2 regions of the Erythrobacter sp. JB3-1 genome follow, and region 1 is predicted to be linked to the other one. Evidence: predicted binding sites of a transcription regulator. Region 1 holds the regulator's gene; the other holds the start of a gene.

Evidence for each region. The regulator LexA, encoded in region 1, represses DNA repair genes until DNA is damaged. The targets are predictions, from matches to a motif close to GTTCCNCNCTTGTTCT.
Region 2: the regulator LexA is predicted to act here: its motif matches at 5,445-5,460, upstream of AC0V6M_RS10460 (S24 family peptidase).

The regions. Positions count from the first base shown of each region.
Region 1 covers NZ_CP200289.1:2,591,805-2,599,671, forward strand. The annotation lists gene moaC (cyclic pyranopterin monophosphate synthase MoaC) at 68-541, shown strand; gene AC0V6M_RS12340 (molybdopterin molybdotransferase MoeA) at 538-1,740, shown strand; gene lexA (transcriptional repressor LexA) at 1,873-2,574, shown strand; gene AC0V6M_RS12350 (ComEC/Rec2 family competence protein) at 2,608-4,824, opposite strand; gene gltX (glutamate--tRNA ligase) at 4,853-6,268, shown strand; gene AC0V6M_RS12360 (citrate synthase) at 6,328-7,614, shown strand; gene AC0V6M_RS12365 (hypothetical protein) at 7,639-7,848, shown strand.
Region 2 covers NZ_CP200289.1:2,214,335-2,222,201, reverse strand. The annotation lists gene AC0V6M_RS10495 (MerR family transcriptional regulator) at 1-371, opposite strand, end outside; gene AC0V6M_RS10490 (integration host factor subunit alpha) at 375-677, opposite strand; gene AC0V6M_RS10485 (beta-ketoacyl-ACP synthase III) at 808-1,785, opposite strand; gene plsX (phosphate acyltransferase PlsX) at 1,782-2,882, opposite strand; gene rpmF (50S ribosomal protein L32) at 2,912-3,088, opposite strand; gene AC0V6M_RS10470 (MAPEG family protein) at 3,309-3,704, shown strand; gene AC0V6M_RS10465 (MBL fold metallo-hydrolase) at 3,717-4,358, opposite strand; gene AC0V6M_RS10460 (S24 family peptidase) at 4,624-5,406, opposite strand; gene AC0V6M_RS10455 (hypothetical protein) at 5,573-5,854, shown strand; gene AC0V6M_RS10450 (hypothetical protein) at 5,844-6,329, shown strand; gene AC0V6M_RS10445 (aldehyde dehydrogenase family protein) at 6,385-7,824, opposite strand; gene AC0V6M_RS10440 (acetolactate synthase large subunit) at 7,852-7,867, opposite strand, start outside.

The DNA.
Region 1 (7,867 bases):
ACCCCTGTACTGTGTTCCAGGTGTTCCAAGCGTGCTCTACGCACGGTGAAGCGAAGGGAGCAAAGCCATGAGTAAACTCACCCATCTCGGCGAAGACGGCGCGGCCCGCATGGTCGATGTTGGCGGCAAAGCCGCGAGCGAACGCGTCGCCATCGCCTCTGGCCGGATCGCGATGACCGCAGAGACGCTGGCGGCCGTGCGCGATGGCAATGCGCCCAAAGGCGATGTGCTGGGGACCGCGCGGATTGCCGGGATCATGGCGGCCAAGCGGACAGGCGAGTTGATCCCGCTGTGCCATCCGCTCGCGCTGGACGCGGTGGAGCTCGACTTCACCTTCGAAGAGGACGCGATCCGGGCAACCGCCCGCGCTTCGCTGACCGGCAAGACGGGCGTGGAGATGGAGGCGATGGTCGCGGTGTCGAGCGCGCTGCTCACGATCTACGACATGGCCAAGGCGGTCGATAAGGGCATGGTGATCGGCGAGGTACGCCTGATCGAGAAGCGTGGGGGCAAGAGCGGGCATTGGAAGGCCGACCTTTGAGCGCTCTGCTGACCTTGGAAGACGCGCAGGCGCGGCTGCTGGAGCTCGCGCCAGAGATGGCGACATGCGAGCTGCCCGCAGAGGAAGCGCTGGGGCGCTACCTCGCGCAAGACCTCACCGCACGGCGCACTCAGCCACCAGCGGACCTGTCGGCGATGGATGGCTATGCGATTGCTGGTGATGGCCCGTGGGAGCGCGTGGGAGAGAGCCGAGCAGGCACGCCGTTTGCAGGCGCATTGTCCAATGGCGAATGCGTGCGGATATCGACCGGTGCGCATATGCCTGATGGCGCGGACAGCGTGCTGATCCAAGAGAACGCCGATGTGGACGGCGCGTTGGTGAGCGCGAGCGATACGCCGCCGCCGGGAAAGCACGTGCGGATGCGCGGCTTCGACTTTGCGCAAGCCGACACGGTCCTAACCGCTGGCACCCGCATCGGGCCAGGACAACTCGCGCTCGCGCTATCGGCGGGGCACGGTCGGCTCATGGTGGGCGCGGCTCCGCGCGTGGCGGTGCTCGACAGCGGGGACGAGTTAGCCGCCGACCCGGAGCAATGCGGCGCTGACCAGATCCCGGCAAGCAATGGCGCGATGATCGCCAGCATGCTGCGCCCGCTCGGGTGCGATGTCGCGCGCATCGGCCCGGTGCCGGATGATCACGATGCCTTGGCGAGCGCGCTGACCAAGGCGGTGGATGCGGACATACTCATCACCTCCGGCGGTGCATCGGTGGGCGACCATGACTTGATCCAGCCAGCACTAGAGGCATGGGGCGTAAAAATCGCGTTCTGGAAGGTCGCGATCAAACCCGGCAAGCCGCTGATGGTGGCGACGCGGGAACGCGCGGGTGGCACGCGGCAGGTGATCCTAGGTCTGCCCGGCAATCCCGTCTCCAGCTTCGTGACGTGCTTCCTGTTCGCTCTGCCGCTTGTGCGCGCGGCCATGGGGGCCGAGTCTCCCCTTCCCCCGGCTTTGACACTGCCTTTGGCGGAAGACCTGCCCACGATTGGCAAGCGGCGTGAGTTTCTGCGCGCTGTTCACGACGGCCGCACGGTGCGCCGCGTTGGCTCTCAGGACTCCAGCGCGCTAGCGGCATTGGCGGGTGCGAACTGCCTGATCCTGCGGCGCGAAGGCGCCGACGCAGCGAGCGCAGGAGAGCTCGTCACCGCATTAACCCTCGAAAATGGCGGTATTGCGTGAGTTGCCGACTTGACTCGGTGAATGAAGTTTCCTAATTGTTCCTTATTCGTTCACGTTATTGGTGCGCGAAATGGTCCCTCGCCACCCTAACCGGCGCTGGGGCGATCGACCTGTTTTAGGGAGACTATCGTAATGCTGACGGCAAAGCAGCACGAATTGATCCGCTTTATCCAAGAGCGGCTTGAAGAGACGGGAATTTCACCCTCTTTTGAAGAAATGAAGGAAGCGCTCGACCTTAAGAGCAAGTCGGGTGTGCACCGACTGATTTCGGCATTGGAGGAACGCGGCTTCATTCGGCGGCTGCCCAATCGGGCGCGCGCGCTGGAGGTGATCAAGCAGCCTGAGGATGCAACGCCTGCTCCGCGCGCTGCGGCGGCGGTGGCGAATGATGTGGTCTCGCGGGCGACATCCATGCCCAGCGCGAATGACACCAGTCCAGAGCCTGCAAATGACGTGATCGAGGTGCCATTGCATGGCCGGATCGCAGCGGGCGCTCCGATTGAGGCGCTTGAGGGACAAAGCAGCCTTCCCGTACCGGCGGCCTTGCTGGGACCGGGCGAGCATTACGCCCTTGAGGTGTCTGGCGATTCGATGATTGAGGCTGGCATCTTCGACGGTGACTTTGCGCTGGTAAAGCGCACGGACGCCGCGCGAGATGGCGAAATCGTTGTGGCCCTGGTGCGCGGCGAGGAAGCAACCCTCAAATACCTCCACCGCGACAGCGGGACAGTGCGGCTTGATCCGGCCAATGCGTCCTATGATGCGCAGGTCTATCAACCGGGCGAAGTTCAGGTTCAGGGTAAGCTCGCAGGCCTCCTGCGGCGCTACCACTAATTGCGATGTGAATAGGTCGCGCGGGGTGGCTGGCTAATCGTCGGCTTTCCCGCGCCACCATCCATGCTGGCCCTGATTGCTGGCAACACTGGTGATCCGCTCCGATGACAGATCGAGCGCCAGCCCGCCATGCTCTTGTAGAAACCCGCGATCGGCTTTGAGCCATTTGGGTTTGCAAGACCACGGCAGATAACGGTCGGCCACGACGATGTCGGCTCTCGCGCAAGCGGCGGCGAGTGCGCGTTCCTCGATCAGCTCTCGGTTTCGCGCCATCAGTATTGTCCAGTCGCGGCCTCCGCGCTCAATCTGGAGAAGGCAGAACTCGGTAGAACACCGCGCTCCGGGCCATTCCGCCATCGGAATGGGATCAGCAGAAACGCTGGCGAGTTCGAGCAGGTTGTCTCGCGCATAGGAAGAACGCGAATTGCGCAGCGACAACAGCGAGCTATCCATCGTCACACCGACATGGCGCCCATCGCGCCCGATCAGCACATCAGGAATAGGCGTCACCATGAGCATGATCGAAGCCGCCGCAACGGGTGCAAATCCCAGCAACCGCGCGCGGCCATTCCATAAGGCAAGCCATAGTGAGCCAATAACGAACAGCGCGATAGTGAGCCTGCCCATCTGCGGCATCAGTTTGACCGAACCGGGCTGGCTCGACGTCCAATGTGCAATCGCAAGCAACAGCTCAAGCGAGCGTTCCACCAGCCACCAGGCGGGCGCGCCAAGGCCGATCAGATCAAGGAACAACGCAAAGGCAATGAGTGGCATTGAGATGAAGGTGACCAGCGGGATCGCGATGACATTGGCAAAAGCGCCGTAGACCCCTGCCCTGTGGAAATGGAATAGAACAATCGGCATCAGCGCGATCTCGATCACCAGACCGGTAATGAACAGCATGATCACCCGTCTGCCGACATGCCGCAGCCATGTCTCCTCCCGCGCAGCGAGGAACGCGCGCACCGGTCCAGAGCTCGACAGCGCCACAATCGCAATCACGGCAGAAAAGCTCATCTGAAAGCTCGGCCCCACCACCGATTCCGGCCACAGCAGCATGACGAATATCGCCGCCATCGCCACCATTCTGAGCGACAATGCATCGCGGCCCATGGCGAGCGCTATCAGCACCAGCATTGCCGCGACGCAGCTGCGCACAGTCGGAACCTCCGCCCCCGTCAGCAGCGTGTATCCAACGCCCGCAAGCGCCCCTGCCCCCGCGGCCAAGATCGGCAGGCGCACACGCAGCGCCACCGCCGGAAAGAGAGCCAACAACTTCAACGTCACCAAATAGGCCGCAGCGATGACGGCGCTGACATGCAGCCCGCTGATCGAGAGCAAGTGGGTTAGTCCCGCATCGCGCATCGCGATTTCGTCGGCCTCTGCAATCCCGCCACGGTCGCCGCTCGCAAAAGCTGCCGCGATTGTGCCTGCTGAGCCGTCCACCCGCTCGCGCACATGGGCCGAGAGCACGCGCTGAACCTTTGGAATGGCGCCGGTGTCACGCCCACCCTCCATCAGCTCGATCTCGCCAACCAAGCTGCCGGTTGCGGCTAAACCCTGGAACCAGGCGGCGCGGGCAAAGTCGTATGAGCCTGGCAGCATCGGCGAGGCTGGCGGCATCAAGCGCGCGCGCAGGCGCACCACCGATCCCTCGCTCAAGCCGTCCACGACCTTATCCTGTGGTACATTCACACGGATCTTGCGGCTTTCGCCATTCTCAGCGTCCCGCATGGCCAGGACCAATCGGATCCGCTCGCGCGCGGGCTGATCTTCGCGTTCGAGAACAAAGCCTTGAACCCGCTCAACAATCGGGCGCTCAATGGGCTCTGCCCCCACCAGTTCTGAGCGCATCCAAATGGTCGCAATCCCGGCGGCGAACACCAGCCCGACGGCGATTATTGTCTGCCTGAGCAAGACGCGGTCCTCGACCCCGCGCCAAATTGCGGCGCCCGCGATGGCTAGCAGCAGGCCTACCCCGATCCCCGCCGCCCATTGCAGCGGCGAGCTAAGCGCGAACCATGATAGAATACCGCCTGCGAACAGCACAGCGATCCACGGTGCGCGGTCGAAACCCGCCCCAGCTAAAAAACCTTCAATTTTGGAGGCTAGGCCCGGGCCAATACTGGACCCGATACTGGACAAAGCCGGGGCCTTGCGCCAATGGCGCTGCACTGCAACATCACTGGCATTGGGGCTTTCACCAGCCCCGCCGCCAATCGGCACATTTGGCGCCCCCTCTTGGCCCATGAGCAACTTGAAAAGGAATTCACAGGCTATGGCAAGCGAAAGCGCAAAAGCGATTGTCACCCGCTTTGCCCCCTCGCCCACAGGCTTTTTGCATATTGGCGGCGCGCGCACGGCCTTGTTCAACTGGCTTTATGCCCGTCATCACGGCGGCAAGGCTCTGCTGCGCATTGAGGATACCGACCGTAAGCGGTCCACTCAGGAGGCGATTGATGCGATAATCGACGGGCTTGATTGGCTTGGCCTCGATTATGACGACGCGCCGGTATTCCAATCTAAGCGAGCGGATCGCCATGCAGAAGTGGCGCATAAGCTGCTGGATGCAGGGCACGCCTATAAGTGCTTTGCTACGCCGGAAGAGCTTGAAGCCATGCGCGCGGAGCAACGCGAGAAAAAGCTGCCCATGCGCTATGACGGGCGCTGGCGCGACCGCGATCCATCCGAAGCACCAGAAGGCGCGCCTTATGTCGTTCGGCTCAAAACCCCGCAATCGGGCGAGGCGACCATCGCCGACGAAGTGCAAGGCTCCGTTTCGGTCAAGAACGAAGAGCTCGATGATTACATCATCCTGCGCGCTGATGGAACGCCGACCTATATGCTGGCCGTTGTCGTTGATGATCACGACATGGGCGTGACCCATGTGATCCGCGGTGATGACCACCTCAACAATGCCTTTCGCCAGCTGCCGATCTATCATGCGATGGATAAAGTTGAGGGCGATTGGCCTGAGCCGACATATGCCCACATTCCTCTGATCCATGGGGCGGACGGAGCAAAATTGTCGAAGCGTCACGGGGCGCTTGGCGTAGAGGCCTACCGCGATGAGATGGGCATACTGTCCGACGCTTTGTTCAACTACCTGCTCCGCCTTGGCTGGGCGCATGGCGACCGTGAAGAGATTACCCGCGCAGAAGCAATTGAGCTGTTTGATCTGTCAGGGGTTGGCAAAGGCCCGTCCCGTTTTGATCTGAAGAAGCTGGAAAGCCTCAACGGGCACTACATTCGCGAGGCCGATGACGCGATGTTGGCGAAACTCGCCATGGGCCGGATCGAAAGCAACGCGAATCTAGAGCTTTTGACCAAAGCTATGCCAGTGCTGAAAGTGCGAGCGAAAAACATTGACGAACTGGCTGAAGGGGCTGGCTTTTTGTTTGCGCAGCGTCCGCTGGAAATGACGGAAAAGGCGGCAAAATCGCTCGACGAGGATGGCCGAGCGCGGCTTTCGCTCGTTGTGCAAGCATTATCGCAGGAAAATCACTGGACAAGTGAGGCCCTCGAAGCCACTACGAAGGCACTAGCTGAGGCCCACGAGCTGGGCTTTGGCAAGCTCGCGCAGCCTATGCGTGCAGCTCTCACCGGAACGATGAATTCGCCCGGTATTTTCGATGTTCTGGTCCTATTGGGACGGGAAGAAGCTTTGGCGCGCTTGGACGCGCAAGCCGGCTGAGGCTGAGCGCGAGTGAGATCGCGCTTAGAAGCGGTAGGTTGAATTTGAGGAGACAGGTTTTGGCAGACAAACAGGCAACGCTCGAGCTGGGGGGCGAAACCTACGATTTCCCAGTGCTCGAAGGCAGCACCGGACCCGATGTTATCGACATCCGCAAGCTGTATGGCCAAACGGGCGCGTTCACGTTTGATCCTGGCTATAAGTCTACAGCGAGCTGTGAAAGTGCGCTGACTTACATCGACGGGAACGAAGGCGTGCTGCTGCACCGCGGCTATCCCATTGGCCAGCTGGCGGAACATTCCAGCTTTATGGAAGTCTCCTATCTCTTGCTCAACGGCGAGCTGCCCAATGCCGCCGAAATGGAAGACTTCAATTACACGATCACGCGGCACACGATGCTGCACGATCAGCTGCGCCAGTTTATCCAGGGGTTCCGCCGCGATGCGCACCCTATGGCGATCATGTGCGGCGTGGTTGGCGCCCTGTCTGCGTTCTATCACGACAGCACCGACATTTCTGATCCAGAGCACCGCAAGATCAGCTCACACCGCTTGATCGCGAAAATGCCAACGATTGCAGCGATGGCGTATAAATATGCCGTCGGTCAGCCTTTCATGCAGCCGAAGAATGATCTCAGCTATACGGGCAATTTCCTGCGCATGACCTTCGGCGTTCCGGCTGAGGAATATGAGGTGCACCCAGCCATCGAAAAAGCGATGGACCGCATCTTCATCCTGCATGCCGATCACGAGCAAAACGCTTCGACTTCAACCGTGCGTTTGGCCGGTTCTTCGGGCGCAAACCCATTCGCTTGTATCGCAGCGGGCATTGCCTGCCTCTGGGGCCCGGCGCATGGCGGCGCCAACGAAGCGGCGCTCAACATGCTGCAGGAAATCGGCACACCTGATCGCATCCCGCACTACATTGAGCGCGCGAAGGATAAGAACGATCCGTTCCGCCTGATGGGCTTTGGCCACCGGGTTTATAAAAACTACGATCCGCGCGCGACCGTGATGCAGCAGACTTTGCGTGAAGTGTTTGAAGCATTGAACGTCACAGACCCCGTGTTTGAGACCGCTCTGCAGCTTGAAGAACTCGCGCTAAACGACGATTATTTCAAGGAAAAGAAGCTGTTCCCGAACGTGGATTTCTATTCCGGGATCATCCTGTCGTCGATCGGTTTCCCTACCACCATGTTCACCGCTCTGTTCGCGCTTGCGCGGACTGTGGGCTGGGTCGCGCAGTGGAACGAAATGATCTCCGATCCAGGTCAGGTCATCGGCCGTCCGCGTCAGCTTTACACTGGGCCGACGACCCGCGACTACGTGCCACTGGACAAACGCTAGGCCAGATAAAGGAGCGCGGCACTAATGGGACGCATTGTCGCAAGACTGGTGTTCCAAGTTTTTGGTGCCGCGCTCGTTTTCTCGGGCGGAATGTGGGCTTTGCAGGGCGCGGGCGTGCTCAACTGGCCCGAGAACAGCTTCATGCTCGCAAAGCGCGAATGGGCGCTTTACGGTCTCATCACATTGCTAATTGGTGCGCTGCTACTGTGGGCGGCTGAGCGTATTCGCAGGTAACGGCACCGCCGCGCCCCTT
Region 2 (7,867 bases), 380 kb from region 1:
ATCGCTTCGCTGAAATCCTTGGCTGGAGCCGCGGCAATACCGCCGCTGCCATCATCACCATCGGTGCGGCGATCACCAACCCGGCGATCCAGACCGCGGCGATCTCCACCAGCGCTGTTGCTTGCTCGAAGAGCCGCCTGCGCGCCCTTCAGCGTGTAGCCTTCTTCATTGACGAGCTGATTGATTTTCTCAACCAGTTCAACGTCTTCAGGCCGGTAATAGCGCCGACCACCACTGCGTTTCAGGGGTTTGAGAGCCGTAAATTGCTGCTCCCAATAGCGCAGCACATGCGGCTTAATGCCCAATCCATCACTGACCTCGCCGATAGTCCGAAGCGCACTTTCGTCCTTGCCATCGTCAAAGTCAGTCATTGATTAAGCGCCTTTCGCGATTTGCTCTTTCAGCAATTGGCTAGCGCGGAAGGTCATCACGCGGCGTGGCGTAATTGGCACTTCGACACCGGTCTTAGGATTACGGCCAATCCGCTCGCGCTTATCGCGCAGAACGAAACTGCCAAAGCCGGAAATCTTCACATTCTCGCCATCCGCGAGAGCGCCGCACATCTTGTCGAGAATTGCCTCAACCATGTCAAGCGATTCAGAGCGGCTAAAGCCCATACGGCGGTTAATCGTTTCGGCCAGATCGGCGCGGGTAAGAGTGCCCACTGAACGCATCATGCAATTCCTCCTTGTAGGTGCGACCACAAAGCGTGGCCTAGTAATAGAGTTATCACGCAATTTTCGCAACTTGCCGGTGAATATTGCTGCAAAATTGTGCACATTGTCTGAACGCCAGACGGCGAAAAGACTAAATCCGGATCAGGCTAGCGCCCCAAGTAAAGCCGCCGCCCATCGCCTCCAACATGACCAGGTCACCATCCTTAACCCGGCCATCGCGGCGCGCAGCATCCAGCGCGAGCGGAACCGAAGCAGCGGACGTATTCGCATGCTGATCGACCGTCACCACGATTTTTTCAGCCGGCAAACCAAGCTTACGCGCGGTCGCATCAAGGATCCGAGCGTTGGCCTGATGCGGGACCACCCAATCAATATCATCGGTGGAAATACCAGCATCTTCAATGACTTCATGCAGAACACTGGCGAGATTGACGACAGCGTGGCGGAACACTTCGCGGCCCTTCATGCGCAAATGCCCAACCGTCTGTGTCGTTGACGGCCCGCCATCCACATACAGCAGATCGTGTTGTGCGCCGTCGGCATGCAAGCGGGTGGAAATGATGCCAGCCGCGTCAGCGCTGTCGCTGGAGCTTGCGTCATCGCGCTCGATCACGATTGCTCCCGCACCATCACCAAACAGTACGCAAGTGGTGCGATCTTCCCAATCAAGAATGCGGCTGAATGTTTCCGCGCCGATCACCAAAGCGCGCTTTGCCATGCCCGATTGGAGCATCGAATCGGCAGTCGCGAGCGCATAGAGAAAGCCGGAGCAAACCGCCGCGACATCAAAGGCGATGCAGCCATTGCAGCCCAGCGCATTCTGAACCTTGGTCGCGGTTGCAGGAAATGTGTTGTCCGGTGTGGCGGTGGCCAGAACGATCAGATCGATCTCACTTGCCGCTATGCCCGCGTCATCCAGCGCGGTGCGCGCGGCTGCAGTTGCCAGCGTTGCAGTCGTCTCGCCGTCTGACGCGATGTAGCGCTGGCGAATGCCGGTGCGCTCTACAATCCATTCGTCGCTGGTGTCGACACGCTCGGCGAGCTCTGCATTGGTGACCACGGTAGCCGGCAATGCCGACCCCGTGCCGCGTAGGCGGGAACGCGTCACGCAGGGGCCTCACTATCGGGCTTTTCCGCCTTCACGGTGCCATTCCCATTTTCTTTGAGTGCATCTTCGCCAAGCTCAGCCAGCCCTTGCGAAATCCGCTGTGTCAGGTTGTTCTTCAGCAGGCTGGCGGTCACAGCGACGGCATTGGCAACGCCCGCTGCGTTCGCGCTGCCATGGCTCTTCACCACAACGCCATTCAGGCCCAGAAATACCGCGCCATTATGATTGTTCGGGTCGAGATGATGCCTCAGCAGCTCCGTTGCAGGTCGTGAGACCAGAAAGCCGATCTTGGATCGCAGTGAGCTGGTGAAGGCATTGCGCAGCAGGTCAGTAACGAAGCGCGCCGAGCCCTCGATCGCTTTCAACGCGATATTGCCGGAGAAACCGTCGGTCACAACCACATGGGTTTCGCCGCGATTGATCTTGTCGGATTCGACAAACCCATCAAATTGCAGCGCCAGCCCGCCATCGCTGGCTTCGCTCGCTTCTTGCAAACGAGCGGCCGCGTCGCGCAGAGCGTCTGTGCCTTTGATTTCTTCGGTGCCGATATTGAGCAGGCGGACCTTCGGACGTTCAAAGCCATTGACGATCCGCGAATAAGCCGCGCCCATAACCGCATATTGCACCAGATTACGAGCATTCGCCTCGGTATTTGCGCCAAGATCGAGCATCACGACATCGTGTTCTTCAAGTGTGGGAAGCAAAGCTGCCAAGGCAGGCCGTCCAATGCCTGGCATGGTCCGCAGGGCGATTTTACTCATCGCCATCAATGCCCCGGTGTTGCCCGCGCTGACCGCGGCGCCGGCATCGCCGACTTTCACCGCGTTGACGGCCAGCCCCATGCTTGTGGTCTTTGCGCGGCGGATGGCACGGCTTGGCAATTCATCGCCGCCGATGACATCATCGCAATGCAGGATCTCAGAAGCACTGCGCAGGGCAGGATGCGCCTCGAGCGCGGATTCGATCCGCGCCTGGTCGCCTACCAACAGAAATTGAAAGCCTTCATGACGGCGGCGCGCCAGCGCAGCGCCTTCAACCATTACGCGCACGCCTTCATCACCGCCCATCGCATCAATAGCGATACGCGACAGGCTCATGGCTGGTTCTCCGTCAAAGTCACTGCCGCCTAAACGACTGCGACAACCTCACGCCCGTTGTAGAACCCGCAGTGCGGGCACAGATTGTGAGGGCGTTTCAGCTCGCCACAATTGTTGCATTCGTGAAACGCTTCTACTTTCAGCGAATCGTGTGCGCGGCGATTGCCGCGGCGATGTGGGGATACTTTTCTCTTAGGGACAGCCATTCCGGCACCTGTTTCTCAAATAAACTGTGTCTTTGCGCAGTGTTACGCATCAATATGATGATCCCTTAGGGTAGGCCATCGTGCCGCACAAGTTTTCCCTCGTACGAAAATCCAAGCCAATACCGCCGGGCAAGCCGCGCGCTATAGCGCAAAAATCGCACGTTGCAAGCCGCTCTTGACCCGCCTAGCACCCGAATAACACGTTTTGAGGGAACTATTTATGATTACGCTTCCTGTGACTTTGGCCGCCGCGGCGGCAGCTGCGATCTTGAACATTTGGCTGTCGATCCGGATTGGGCAAGTGCGAAACGCAACGCAGGTTTTTGTTGGCGATGGCGGAAATGAACAAGTCCAGCGTCGGATGCGGGCACAATTGAACTTTGTTGAGAACACGGCCTTTGTGCTGATCCTGGTCGCCGCGATTGAACTTTCCGGCAGAGGCGGAACATGGCTCGCCTATGTCGCGGGCATTTATATGCTCGGCCGCGTGGCGCACGGGTTTGGCATGGACGGCGGTAGCCTCAGCAAGGGCCGGTTTATCGGTACGATCATCACGCTGCTTACACAGCCGGGTTTGGCAGTCGCCGCGACGCTTGTTGTGCTTCGGGTGATTTAGAGCCCGCCTGTATTAAGACAGGACGTAATCGCTCACAAACTGGTTCGTTTTGCGTTCCTGACCAAAGGTGCTGGTCGGGCCGTGCCCGGGAATGAACATCACATCCTCGCCCAAGGGCCAAAGGCGCTGTGTGATCGCATTGATGAGGTCCTGATGGTTGCCGCGCGGGAAGTCGGTCCGCCCGATTGAGCCCTGGAACAGCACATCGCCGACGACCGCAAACCGGCTTGGCTCGTGGAAAAACACCACATGGCCAGGGGTGTGGCCAGGGCAATGGATCACATCCAATGTCAACTCGCCCACGGTGACGGTATCGCCATGCTCCAGCCAGCGATCCGGCTCAAAGCTCTTGGCCTCCATGCCATAGCGCGCGCCGTCATTGTCGAGCTGCTCGATCCAGAACAGGTCATCTTTATGCGGCCCTTCGATTGGCAGGCCCAGTTCCTCAGCCAGCATCCCGGCCTGGCCGCAATGGTCGAGATGGCCGTGAGTGATCAGGATTTTCTCCAGCGTCACGCCGGCCTTCGCCACGCCATCTTTCAGCTTGTGCAGATCGCCGCCCGGATCAATCAACGCCGCGCGCATCGTCTTCGTGCACCAGATCAGCGAGCAGTTCTGCTGGAGCGGCGTCACCGGAATAATCGCGGCTTTCATCGGGGGAGTTTTGGGTTGTTCGGTCATGGCTGAAGATGTGGCTTATGATCGCAATTAAAACAAGCGCTCAGAAAGTTCGAGAACACTAAGGATCAGAGCGACCACAGGCACAGCAAGCCAAGCGCAAAACATACTGACGATCAGCGTCCAACCAATAGCCTCATCGCGACTCACGCCCCGGCCAGCACCAAGGATGCTCAATAACGCCAGCACCCAAACTACGAACGCCAATGCAATCTGCAACCAACTTGCACCAAGGACTAATCTAGAGATTAGAATGGCTGGCATGGTGACAATGGCAGCAAGCACAAAACCATCGCGTATATTGCGTCAGGGATTTTTCAGTTGCTTCAAATCCGCCCCCTTTCCAAACCACGCGGCCGATAATCTCACATTCCTCTGCCGCCACATCAATCGGCGGGTAGGCGAGATTTTGCGAGATCAACGCCAGCCGACCCGGCCCAGCACTAGCCACGCGCTTCACCATCAGATTGTCGCCCAGCCGCACGACATGCACGCCGTCTCTGAAAGGACGCTCAGCGCGGTCGACCAGGATTTCGTCACCATCATGCAGCAGCGGCTCCATCGAATCGCCCGTTACAGTAATCGCGGATAGCTTGGCCCCCTCAAGCCCTTGCTCGGTGAGCCAGCGGCGTGAGAATTGGAACGCATCATAGGGTTCTTCTGAATCGGGCAACGTACCCGGTCCAGCAGAGGCCCCAATATCAAGCCGCGGCACATCGACCCACGCTTTCGCGCTCGTGCCCCTGTCCAATTGCCCCGCCGCAGACGTTGTGTAGGATTTTTCCTTCGAACCACCAGGCAAAGCACCCAGTTCCGTCTCAGCAATGCCAAAGAATCGCGCCAGAACGCGGCGGTCATTTTCCTCAAGCTTCCTAGGCGAGCCTTTCGTGATGAATTGCTGCAGATAACTCGCGTTGCGCCCCAGCATTTTCGACAGATTCGCAAGGCTCGCGCCCCGCTCCTTTGACAAGTCCTGCAGGCGCTGACGCGGGTCGGATGAATTGTTTTTATCTGAGTTCCTCATTTTTCCTTCCTACATGCAAGATTTTTCCTAGACAAGTAGGAAATTGAATGGAACATTTAATGAACATTGAGCGATTCGAAGCAGGATGATTCGCTCTTTTGGTGTCAGATGAAGGGGAAATCATATGCTGATCAGAGTGATCGAAAAGTTCCTGAGGGACCACGATATGCCAGCCACAAAATTCGGACGGTTGGCTGCGCATGACCCGCGCTTTGTGCTTGATTTGCGGATGGGCCGCACACCGCGCGCCGCCACCGAAGCTCGCACGCGCCAGTGGATGTCGGACTATGTCGGCGCGGCCACCGAGGGCGCAAACGCTCCGGCGGAATTTAAGGCAACACCCGGCAGTTTTCGTCCCAGCAGCGGCCTAGCCCCAAGCTATAGCGCCGGAAAGTTCGGCATGAAACTCGCTCAAAACCTCGGTCAGGATATCGCCCATGCTTATTGAAACCAAATCCGCCGACAGCGGCCAGATCGATGTTCCAGCGGATATGATCGACACGCCGCCAGCCACGCAGAGTGCGCAGGCCGTACGGCGAGCGCGGCGTTACCGCCCCCGGCGCACAACCAGCGACCGGGTGCGCGAGGCGTTGCTCAAACTCGCAGGTGGGCGCGGCAACCTGCTCACGCACGAAGAAAAGCCCTGGGCATCGATCACCTTTTCCGGCTCACGCCACGAATTGGTGCTCGAATTTGACGGGATCGCCGCCTGCAAGGTCGGGGAAGAATTTATCGCCGCGCTGCCCGAGCATGAGTTTTCCATACCCAGCCAGCTTGTCGCCGATGCAACGATCTCGAGCGTTGAGAGCAATTACACGCCGGAGCCGCAAATGCAGGTGACGGCGGTGCTGTTTTATTGCTCGAGGACAGCCGACGGGCCGTCAGGCCCGAAGGGCGCCCGCCCGCCCGCAGGCGCACCGTAGCGAAGCGGAGGAGCTGCGCCGAGGACGCTGGCCCGGATGGGCCTGCGCAGTTCAATTAATTCCGCCTTACCACAAGGTTCCGGATTTCGCTCATATCTTCCATGGCAAACCGGATGCCTTCGCGGCCCAGACCTGAATCTTTCACCCCGCCATAGGGCATGTTGTCGACACGGTAGCTCGGCACGTCATTGATGACGACACCGCCGACATCAAGCTCGTCCCAGGCGTCGTACATCTTGAACAGGTCGCGGGTGAAGATGCCCGCTTGCAGGCCAAATTTGGAGCGATTCACTTCGTCCAGTGCAGCATCAAAGTCGGTGAATTTCTGAAGGATCGCGAGCGGGCCGAAAGCCTCTTCATTGATGGCCGCCGCATCGGGATGGACATTTTCGAGCAGCGTCGCCTCGAGCATATTGCCGTTCGACAATCCGCCACCGGTCAGCAAATCCGCCCCGCCCTCGACCGCATCGTCGATCCAGCCCTTAAGGCGCGTCGCCTCACCTTCTGAGATCATGGGGCCGATAAACGTGTCACGGTCTTTCGGGTCGCCCGCGATCAGCGTCTTGGTTTTTGCGACCAGCATATCCTTGAAGCGGTCATAGATATCGGCGTGGATGATAATCCGCTGCACGCCGATGCAGCTTTGCCCGGATTGGTAAAACGCGCCAAAAATGATCCGCTCCAGCGCATCATCCAGATCAGCGTCATGATCGACAATGACGGCGGCATTCCCGCCGAGCTCCAGGATAACCGGCTTCTTGCCAGCCTTTGCTTTAAGATCCCAGCCGACGCCCGGCGAACCGGTAAAGCTGAGCAGTTTCAATCGCCCATCAGTGGTGAACAGATCCGCGCCATCGCGGCTCGCCGGCAGGATCGAAAACGCCCCTTCAGGCAGCACATCGCATTCGGCCAAAACCTCGCCCATGATGATTGCGCCAAGCGGCGTCTTGCTCGCGGGCTTCATCACGAATGGACAGCCCATGGCGATGGCGGGCGCAATTTTGTGCGCAGCGAGATTGAGCGGAAAGTTGAACGGGGAAATAAAGCTGCAAGGCCCAATCGGCACGCGTTTCCACATCGCCTGATAGCCTTTAGCACGCGCCGATATATCGAGCGGCATAACCTCGCCATAATTTCGCACAGCCTCCTCGCCTGCGATGCGAAAGGTATCGATCAGGCGGGTGACCTCGCCCTCCGCATCATTGATCGGCTTTCCCGCCTCGACGCACAGCGAATAGGCAAGCTCGTCAAACCGCTCCTTGAACCGCGCAACGCAGTGCATCAGCACGTCTTGCTTCTCATAACTGGCGAGCTTCGCCATTGGCGCGGCCGCGCGCACGGTGCCTGCAATCGCCTCATCAATCACCTCAGGGGTGGCGAGCGCGGTGCGGAAGGCGACCTCGCCTGTGTATTTGTCGGTCACCGCCAGATCGGTATTGGGCTGCGCAGCCTTATTGTTGAGATAGAGCGGATAGGTGTCTTTAAGCTTTGGCATGGGGATATCCTGATTGGGGGCTTCGGCTCAGAGCTTCGCGCTC